Regions from separate parts of the Paenibacillus salivarius genome, predicted to be linked through region 2. Evidence: a T-box and tRNA genes for the amino acid it is inferred to sense, from the RefSeq annotation. Region 2 holds a T-box; the other holds one or more tRNA genes.

Region 1 (4,930 bases), 290 kb from region 2:
GCACAGACAACCAGGATGTTGGCTTAGAAGCAGCCACCATTTAAAGAGTGCGTAATAGCTCACTGGTCGAGTGACTCTGCGCCGAAAATGTAACGGGGCTAAACACACCACCGAAGCTATGGCTTGAATCGACTTCACTGCTTCTTTGAGGCGGTGTTTAACCGATGACATTTTTGCCGAAAGCGACTTTTGAATTTGTTCAAAGGTTTCGGCCAAATGGTCTTCGGGGTTAAACACACTTCGAAGCTGGAGTGAAGTCGATTCAGGGGTAGGGGAGCGTTGAATGCGGGTTGAAGTCAGACCGGAAGGACTGGTGGACTGCATTCAAGTGAGAATGCCGGTATGAGTAACGAAAAGATCAGTGAGAATCTGATCCGCCGAAAGCCTAAGGGTTCCTGAGGAAGGTTCGTCCGCTCAGGGTAAGTCGGGACCTAAGGCGAGGCCGAAAGGCGTAGTCGAAGGACAACAGGTGGAAATTCCTGTACCACCGTAAACCGTTATGAGCAATGGGGTGACGCAGTAGGGTAGTGACGCGAGCTGATGGATGCTCGTCCAAGCAGTGAGGCTGATGTGTAGGCAAATCCGCACATCGTTAAGGCTGGGCTGTGATGGGGAGGGAAAATTTACAGTACCGAAGGTCATGATCTCACACTGCCAAGAAAAGCCTCTAGCCAGGTGAAGGTGCCCGTACCGCAAACCGACACAGGTAGGCGAGAAGAGAATTCTAAGGCGCGCGGAAGAACTCTCGTTAAGGAACTCGGCAAAATGACCCCGTAACTTCGGGAGAAGGGGTGCCTCGGTAGGGTGAATAGCCCGAGGGGGCCGCAGTGAAAAGGCCCAAGCGACTGTTTAGCAAAAACACAGGTCTGTGCGAAGCCGCAAGGCGAAGTATACGGGCTGACGCCTGCCCGGTGCTGGAAGGTTAAGGGGAGTGGTTAGGGAGCAATCCCGAAGCTATGAACTGAAGCCCCAGTAAACGGCGGCCGTAACTATAACGGTCCTAAGGTAGCGAAATTCCTTGTCAGGTAAATTCTGACCCGCACGAATGGCGTAACGACTTGGGCGCTGTCTCAACGAGAGATCCGGTGAAATTTTAATACCTGTGAAGATGCAGGTTACCCGCGACAAGACGGAAAGACCCCATGGAGCTTTACTGCAGCTTGATATTGGACTTTGATACGATTTGTACAGGATAGGTGGGAGCCTAGGAAGCCGGAGCGCCAGCTTCGGTGGAGGCGCCGTTGGGATACCACCCTGATCGTATCGGAGTTCTAACCTGGTACCGTGATCCGGTGCGGGGACAGTGTCAGGCGGGCAGTTTGACTGGGGCGGTCGCCTCCTAAAGAGTAACGGAGGCGCCCCAAGGTTCCCTCAGAATGGTTGGAAATCATTCGAAGAGTGCAAAGGCATAAGGGAGCTTGACTGCGAGACTGACAAGTCGAGCAGGGACGAAAGTCGGGCTTAGTGATCCGGTGGTACCGCATGGAAGGGCCATCGCTCAACGGATAAAAGCTACCCTGGGGATAACAGGCTTATCTCCCCCAAGAGTCCACATCGACGGGGAGGTTTGGCACCTCGATGTCGGCTCATCGCATCCTGGGGCTGAAGTAGGTCCCAAGGGTTGGGCTGTTCGCCCATTAAAGCGGTACGCGAGCTGGGTTCAGAACGTCGTGAGACAGTTCGGTCCCTATCTGTCGTGGGCGTAGGAAATTTGAGAGGAGCTGTCCTTAGTACGAGAGGACCGGGATGGACGCACCGCTGGTGCACCAGTTGTTCCGCCAGGAGCACAGCTGGGTAGCTAAGTGCGGACGGGATAAGCGCTGAAAGCATCTAAGCGTGAAGCCCCCCTCAAGATGAGATTTCCCAACTCGTAAGACCCCTTGAAGACGACGAGGTTGATAGGCTGGGGGTGGAAGCACAGCAATGTGTGGAGCTGACCAGTACTAATCGGTCGAGGGCTTATCCAAAGAACTAAACACGCAAATGAAGTTTCGTATCCAGTTTTCAGGCGATCAAAGCTTGAATAAATATTCCCTGATAGCTCAGTTGGTAGAGCACTCGACTGTTAATCGAGTTGTCACAGGTTCGAGTCCTGTTCGGGGAGCCATTATGGAGAGGTGTCCGAGTTGGCCGAAGGAGCACGATTGGAAATCGTGTAGGCGTCACAAGCGTCTCGAGGGTTCGAATCCCTCTCTCTCCGCCATCATATTTCTTTCATAAGCAAGGCCCGTTGGTCAAGGGGTTAAGACACCTCCCTTTCACGGAGGTAACAGGGGTTCGAATCCCCTACGGGTCACCACTTTCTTTAAAGCTACATAAAAGCTTTGCGAAAGACTTGATTTTAAACCGCTTTTTCTGGTACAATATGATTTGTCTTTCCTCGGAGGCTTAGCTCAGCTGGGAGAGCATCTGCCTTACAAGCAGAGGGTCGGGGGTTCGATCCCCTCAGCCTCCACCATATAAGATTTACTTTTACTGACGCGGGGTGGAGCAGCCCGGTAGCTCGTCGGGCTCATAACCCGAAGGCCGCAGGTTCAAATCCTGCCCCCGCAATTATCCCTTTAACAGGGATATCCAATAGTGTGGAGCCGTGGTGTAGAGGCCTAACATGCCTGCCTGTCACGCAGGAGACCGCGGGTTCGAATCCCGTCGGCTCCGCCATTTTAAGTAAATATGCAAGTGAGGCTCGGTAGCTCAGTCGGTAGAGCAGAGGACTGAAAATCCTCGTGTCGGCGGTTCGATTCCGTCCCGAGCCACCATTAAAACTGAATGCATCAAATGCCGGTGTAGCTCAATTGGTAGAGCAACTGACTTGTAATCAGTAGGTTGGGGGTTCAAGTCCTCTCGCCGGCACCATTTGGAGGCTTAGCGAAGTGGCCAAACGCAGCAGACTGTAAATCTGTTCTCGTACGAGTTCGGTGGTTCGAATCCATCAGCCTCCACCAGTTTTAAAGGGGCATAGTTTAAAGGTAGAACAAAGGTCTCCAAAACCTTTGGTGTGGGTTCAATTCCTGCTGCCCCTGCCATTTTTTCAAAACTAAATATTTTTATGGCGGTCGTGGCGAAGGGGTTAACGCACCGGATTGTGGCTCCGGCACTCGTGGGTTCAAGTCCCATCGATCGCCCCATTATTTTTACTAACAACTTCATGTTGGGGATTAGCCAAGCGGTAAGGCAACGGACTTTGACTCCGTCATGCATAGGTTCGAATCCTATATCCCCAGCCATTTTACGCGGACGTGGCTCAGCGGTAGAGCATCGCCTTGCCAAGGCGAGGGTCGCGGGTTCGATTCCCGTCGTCCGCTCCATTTTTTTATAAGGCGCCATAGCCAAGTGGTAAGGCACAGCTCTGCAAAAGCTCTACCCCCAGTTCGAATCTGGGTGGCGCCTCCATTTTCTTTTCGCGGGAGTGGCGGAATCGGCAGACGCACAGGACTTAAAATCCTGCGGTAGGTGACTACCGTACCAGTTCAAGTCTGGTCTTCCGCACTTTTTTTGGTTTATGTGCCCTTAGCTCAGCTGGATAGAGCGTTTGACTACGAATCAAAAGGTCAGGAGTTCGAATCTCTTAGGGCACGCCATTATAACTCGCTTTAAGAAAATAAATATTTATATGCCGGTGTGGCGGAATTGGCAGACGCGCGCGACTCAAAATCGTGAGGGAAACCGTGGGGGTTCGAGTCCCTTCACCGGCATCACGCAAACAGGTTTGTAAATTGCTTTTGAAGCAGTTTACAAGCCTGTTTTTATTTGCATTGCCCCTCAATTTCTAACCGTTTAGAATGTATAGATAAAGTTTTCGATAGTAATCGTTAAGGAGGTTGATTGCATGAAACAAAATAGCTATGATAATCCGGGTTTCTTTGCGAAATACAGCCAGATGCCCCGTTCCATAGGAGGACTTGATGCTGCCGGGGAGTGGTCCGTTTTTCGGGCGATGCTTCCGGAGCTTCGGGACAAAAAAGTGCTTGATCTCGGTTGCGGTTATGGTTGGCACAGCAGATATGTCCGGGAGCATGATGCCAGGTTCGTGGTAGGTTTGGATCTCTCTGAAAAAATGCTGGAGCGTGCCAGAACCATGACCCAGGATGACCAAATTCAGTATCGGCGGAGCGCAATTGAAGATATCAATTATTCCGAAGGGGAGTTTGACCTGGTGATCAGTTCCCTCGCACTCCATTATGTTGAAGATTTTGATAGCATCTGCCGAAAAGTTTATCGCTGTCTCGCCCCCGGCGGTTCTTTCGTGTATTCGGTGGAGCATCCGGTGTATACCGCGCTTCCGGAACAAGACTGGGTTTACGGCAAGCAGGGAGAGAAGTTGCATTGGCCGGTCGATCGTTATCATGAAGAAGGGCCGCGAAATGCCAGATTTCTTGATCATGATGTCGTTAAGTATCACCGAAGTATTGCGACACAGGTAAATGCGCTTATTCATTCGGGATTCCGAATTCGGGAAATGTCCGAACTTAAGCCGGAAGAACATCGGGTCGAGCAGGATCCGGAATGGCGGGATGCAAACCGGAGACCCATCTTTTTGTTGATCGCAGCTGATAAATAAGGGAAAAGTAGATCTGTTTAACGGTAACACTATATATAGTAGTATTTTGCCTTCGGCAGTGTTCAGAATCACTGTAAGTTGATTTTTATTAAGGTATACTCTCTTAGTCGAATACCTGATAATAAAATCACTACGAAGGATGAATTTAATGATAGTTATTAAGCGAGACGGTTCAGAGGTAGCTTTCAATCAACAGAAAATCATCGATGCGATTTGCGCGGCCATGAATAGTACCAAGAAAAAAGGCGACTCTGAATTGGCACAAAAGATAGCCGACAAGGTGACGCGGAAAATTTCCAAGCTGGAGAAGGTGGATATCGAACATATTCAGGATGAAGTTCAATCCGCCCTGATGAATAGCAGAAGGAA
Region 2 (4,930 bases):
GACCGTTTCCGGAAAAAACGCTTTCCCGAAAAGCAGCCAATATTCGCCTGCCACAACTATTATTTACCCGTTTGCTCTTCCATAGAAGCGGCGATCTTCGCCATTTCGGTAACGGGAAGATTGTCGCTGGTGATGCTGAATTCCAGCCCGTCGACGGTCCAGGTCAATGTCTGCAGCTCGTCTCCGGTTAACAATCCGAAGGTAAATCCGAGATCCACGACCTGACCGGGGACCAATGAAGCCGTGCGATCCGGGGAACGGGTTTCCGTAAGCGTAAACTGATACGCCCCGCCATAACGCTGCATAACCATATAACGATCTTCATCCTCAAGAACTTTATCGTCCTGATAAGCTACCCCTTCAGGCAGATAACTCGGAATAATGACACCGAACGAATCGGTAAGAGCCGGAACCGTCTCGGCTTCTGTTCCCTCGTCCGCGGTGGCTGCCGAATCTTCGGCCATCGGATCGTTTTGGGATGCGTCAGCCGATTTTTCCACCAGCATGCCGTTTTCGTCCACCTCAAGCAAAGTTCCTTTCGCATCTTGGGCGGCCGCATCCAGATTATGCTGCATATCGAATGATTTCTCGTTGAATTTGGCGTCGAAATCAAACTTATCGAATTTCACCTCGACGACAACCTTGGCTTGCGAATCCGACACCTGCACCTGTTTTGGAGCATAGTTGTTTTTGTCCAGCCAGATCTTCTGGCGCACCAGCGCATGCGTATTGTAATTGGCGGCAACCTCGAACACGTAGCTGTCCTTGTCGCTCACGAATTGCCGGGAGCTGTCGCTGAGGATACTGCGAACCAGTGTTTGATACAAATACACCTGGCCTTGATTATCCGGCCAATCGCTCTGGAACCGGAAGCTTTTGTTGAGACTCGGCGTCAGCACATACACGCCTTGATCGTTTTTGAGAACGATCTGCGTGATGTCCTTTTCCTTGTTCGTAAGCGCGATCCGGTAATAAGATGGATGTTGATGCCACACCTCCACCTTGTACTCCTGGGGCTTCTCACCGGTATACAGTGTCATGGTGCCGGAGCCCTGATAGCTTTCCAATTTGTTAACGACTTTGTCCAAATCCTTGACGACGCCGGCGGCATCCTTTTTCCCGCATGCGGCAAGTACGATGCTTACTACCATCAAAATAGCCAGCATCCTAGCGATCCGACGCATGTGATCATCCCCTCTGCAGTTTGATTTCCTAAACTGATACATGTCTATGAGGGTACTTGGCCGATTATGCGGACTAGTTTGACGAGCCCCATTAGAAAAACTATGACAGCCTGATACGTTACGGTAATCACAAAACAAATCGAAGAAAGATCAGGAATACGGGACTTGATCGACCTAACGATTTTCCGTGGGACCTTTGCCGTCTTGACGTTCAGAAGGCTTGTGATATAGTAGTTCCATAATATTCGATCGACGTTGAAAAAGGGTAAGTAGACAGACATGCTGGAATTCCAGAGAGCCGGTGGCCGCTGTGAACCGGTATTCCGCGTTTGCTCGAATGGCCTTTGGAGTCGCTTGCCGAACCGTTGCTTCATCAGCTAACGAAATAGGCTCAGCCGGGGTTCCCGCCGTTATTAAGGGACAGTATCGAGACTTCTTTTGGATTTTGTTGAAGAGGCTCTCCGTACCGGAAGAGACGATCCCCTTTTATTCGCCGGGGATCAATTAAGGTGGTACCACGATAACTTCGTCCTTACATGGACGGAGTTTTTTTATTTTTTGAGGTTGTTATGAACCCGCATTTTAAGGAGGTGATGGCCGTGGACGATGGCTGGCGGTGGTGCAAACCGAGTCGTACATTTCAAAAACCAAGGAGGAACTATCATGAAACAACCATTCAAGGAACGCGTGCTGACCGGCGACCGGGTGACCGGGAAGCTTCACCTCGGCCATTATGCCGGCAGCCTGGAAAATCGGGTCAAGCTTCAAAGCCAATATGAAACCTTTATTCTGCTTGCGGACGTTCAGGCGCTGACGACCCATTTTGACCGGCCTGACGCGATCCGCAACCACCTTCGTCAAGTAACGCTCGATTACTTGGCGGTAGGAATAGATCCGGAGCAAGCGACGATTTTCGTCCAATCCATGGTTCCCGAGATCGCCGAATTGACCGTTTTCTTTTCCATGTTCGTCACGGTCAATACGCTCCGCCACAACCCGACGATCAAGGCGGAATCCAAGGATAGCAGCCTTGATGAGCTGTATTACGGCTTTCTCGGATATCCGGTCAGCCAGGCGGCGGACATCACCTTCTGCAAAGCGACGATCGTTCCCAGCGGCGATGACCAGCTGCCCCATCTGGAACTGGCCCGAAAGGTCGTTCGGCGGTTTAACGAGCTATATCGCCCCATATTTCCAGAGCCACGGGCGCTGATCAGCGAAATGCCCCGGCTTGTCGGTACGGACGGGAACGCCAAAATGAGCAAAAGCCTCGGCAACGCCATTGAATTGGATATTACCCGGCAGGAGCTGGAATATAAAATACGCAAAGCCACAACCGATCCGGCTCGAGTCCGGAAGCATGATCCCGGGCACCCGGACATTTGTCCGATTTATGCGTATCATAAAGTATTCAACAACGGGTCCGCTCCGGAATTAAAGGAAGCGTGCGAACGCGGGACGATCGGCTGCACCGAATGCAAGCACCTCCTTGTTACCGTGCTCCATCTGTTGCTGGAGCCGATGCGAGAGCGTCGGGCCCATTATGAGGGCAAACCCGCCGAGGTTGACGAAATTTTGATGGAAGGAACGAAAAAGGCCCGGGCGATCGCGAAAGAAACGCTAACCGAGGTTCGCGAAGCGATGGGACTGGATTATTTTCATAGGAAATAAAAAATCAAAAACGGTTGCGCCCCGTGGTATGGGCCAACCGTTTTTTTAATTATCTCAGTCTTCTTTTTCTCCGTCTCGGCCTTCTCTCCAACAGCAGAATTGCCAGCAGATCGAACAGCACCAGCGGCAATATTACCGGAGCGAAGGTCGCGTGCGCTTTGCTGCCCTTGCTGTGTACCGAGCCGGCTTTAAGATAAAGTTTGCCGTTGGCTACCTTTAAGACGGTACCGTACAGAACCGCGCCGGTTTTGGTTTTAATCCGAACCGGTTTGCCAACATATTTTCGAGCCTGTTTTGCCACTGCCAAGTCCCTCACCTCCCGTGGGTCATGACACAGTATACGTGCCTAACCTGGGGAGAGATTGGGCTTATGCCCCTCCTCAAGAGCGAATCGTCTTAATTTTGTGGTCCTTTTTTTGAATATACAATTCTCTTGATGCTTTCTCGAGAAAGACAGAAGGCATCGGCCAATTGGTCTATGGTGTGGCCCTCGCGAAACCTGCTGCGAATTTCCCGGTTCCGCTGCATTAAAAAATCTCTCGTCCCGGAATTCTCTCCCCACCTTTTACGAACCCCTTCACGATTGGGCACATAGATGACCTTTCCCTGGACGTACTTCTGCAGCTCTCTAAGCAAATGTTCCGGTAAGATGACTTCCGCTTTAACATATTTCATACCGCTTCCGCTCCTTAAATCAAAATGAGTTTAAGGGAGCAAAGCCGGCAGCCATCAACTATATTGTTCCGGCCGTGCCGGATAAAGAGCGATCGTTTAATTTAGCTCCATGCAAGTTATCGCCCCAGTCGATACTGCAGACTTTGCATGGAGCGTACCAAGTACGAAATCGATAACCCAAACCATCCTTGATCCTCCTTTCAAACATAAACCGAATGGCGCTTAAACCAACCCCTGCACATCCATTGTCTTCCATATCCGGGAAATAAGCAATTACAACTTTCACTATCTATTCTTATGACTCTTTCCGATTACGGCTCCTTTGGCAAAGATGCCCTTCCCAGCAGTAAAAACGGCAGCCCGAGTCCCACGGTTAAGGCGATGACCGCAAACACGAGCACCGCTCTGTCCACGCCAAGACCGTCCAGCAAAAATCCGCCCATCAACGGAGCGATGACATTGCCCAAGTTGTTGAAGCCGAACATCCCGAAATAGGTCCCCCTCAATTCAGGCTTCGCGATCCGGTCCACGAGCACATCCGTCATCGTAAACATCAGCACTTCGCCGACCGTAAACAGAACGACCCCGAGCATCATCGCCCAAATGTACGGCAAGGTCCCGAAGACGAGCATGCTGCAAGCGACGCATATATTGCCGGCAATCAGCGGCGCCATGGGAGAGAACCGGCTGGCGAATTTAACGAGCGGGTATTGCACGCTGAGCACGACGACCGCATTCAACGTCAGCATATAACCGAACCAGGTGGCCCCGTCCGAGATCCTCGGACTAAGCTCCAGGTACTGAGGCAGCGTGGAATCGAAATGTCCATAGCCGAGCACGCAGAAAATCATGCCGATCAACACGTACATGAAGGTGCGGTCCTTGCCGGTAACCCGAAGCGCCCCCGATAGCGTCAACCGGTCCGTGCTCTCCGGCTTCACGCCGCCGATATCTTTATGCTGCAGGAACTGGACGACGAGTACCGCGCCATAAAGGAAATAGACGAGTCCCGCAATGTAAAAAGCGGTTCCCGACTTGGACGTCCCCATCTGCAAGCCCAGAATCGGACCGGCGACGACGCCCAGATTGATCGCGGCATAGCGGAGATTAAATACAAGGAGCTTGCTCTCCTTTGGCGTAATATCCGCAAGCAGAGCCCGTGACGTCGGTTCGAACATCGATCTGCAAAGCCCGTTCAGCGCGTTGATCACGAAAAAGAGCCAAATCCGGTCCGCAACCGCGAAGCCCGCAAAAACGAGCGTCCAGCCGAAAATCGAGACGAACAGCACTTTTTTCCGTCCAATGACGTCCGAGATATACCCGCCGTAAAAACTTGCGAACACGCCGACCAGCGAGCTGGCCGCGACGACGATCCCGGCCTCGGAAGGCGAAGCGCCCAA

What was found. The T-box of region 2 lies ahead of trpS (tryptophan--tRNA ligase). A T-box ahead of a tRNA ligase gene usually reads a tRNA of that ligase, here a tRNA-Trp.
Region 1: it encodes a tRNA-Trp, which carries the amino acid that the T-box ahead of trpS (tryptophan--tRNA ligase) is inferred to sense. The anticodon was not compared.

The regions. Positions count from the first base shown of each region.
Region 1 is NZ_CP195592.1:4,654,211-4,659,140, reverse strand. It holds rRNA gene ACSFXJ_RS21610 (23S ribosomal RNA) at 1-1,967, shown strand, start outside; tRNA gene ACSFXJ_RS21605 (tRNA-Asn) at 2,032-2,107, shown strand; tRNA gene ACSFXJ_RS21600 (tRNA-Ser) at 2,112-2,203, shown strand; tRNA gene ACSFXJ_RS21595 (tRNA-Glu) at 2,225-2,299, shown strand; tRNA gene ACSFXJ_RS21590 (tRNA-Val) at 2,383-2,458, shown strand; tRNA gene ACSFXJ_RS21585 (tRNA-Met) at 2,480-2,553, shown strand; tRNA gene ACSFXJ_RS21580 (tRNA-Asp) at 2,585-2,661, shown strand; tRNA gene ACSFXJ_RS21575 (tRNA-Phe) at 2,684-2,759, shown strand; tRNA gene ACSFXJ_RS21570 (tRNA-Thr) at 2,781-2,856, shown strand; tRNA gene ACSFXJ_RS21565 (tRNA-Tyr) at 2,860-2,945, shown strand; tRNA gene ACSFXJ_RS21560 (tRNA-Trp) at 2,953-3,026, shown strand; tRNA gene ACSFXJ_RS21555 (tRNA-His) at 3,053-3,128, shown strand; tRNA gene ACSFXJ_RS21550 (tRNA-Gln) at 3,153-3,227, shown strand; tRNA gene ACSFXJ_RS21545 (tRNA-Gly) at 3,234-3,308, shown strand; tRNA gene ACSFXJ_RS21540 (tRNA-Cys) at 3,320-3,393, shown strand; tRNA gene ACSFXJ_RS21535 (tRNA-Leu) at 3,404-3,489, shown strand; tRNA gene ACSFXJ_RS21530 (tRNA-Arg) at 3,505-3,581, shown strand; tRNA gene ACSFXJ_RS21525 (tRNA-Leu) at 3,616-3,695, shown strand; gene ACSFXJ_RS21520 (class I SAM-dependent methyltransferase) at 3,830-4,561, shown strand; gene nrdD (anaerobic ribonucleoside-triphosphate reductase) at 4,710-4,930, shown strand, end outside.
Region 2 is NZ_CP195592.1:4,366,416-4,371,345, forward strand. It holds gene ACSFXJ_RS20210 (LolA family protein) at 60-1,184, opposite strand; T-box leader at 1,431-1,721, shown strand; gene trpS (tryptophan--tRNA ligase) at 1,848-2,855, shown strand; gene ACSFXJ_RS20220 (hypothetical protein) at 2,905-3,156, opposite strand; gene ACSFXJ_RS20225 (CD3324 family protein) at 3,252-3,530, opposite strand; gene ACSFXJ_RS20230 (MDR family MFS transporter) at 3,842-4,930, opposite strand, start outside.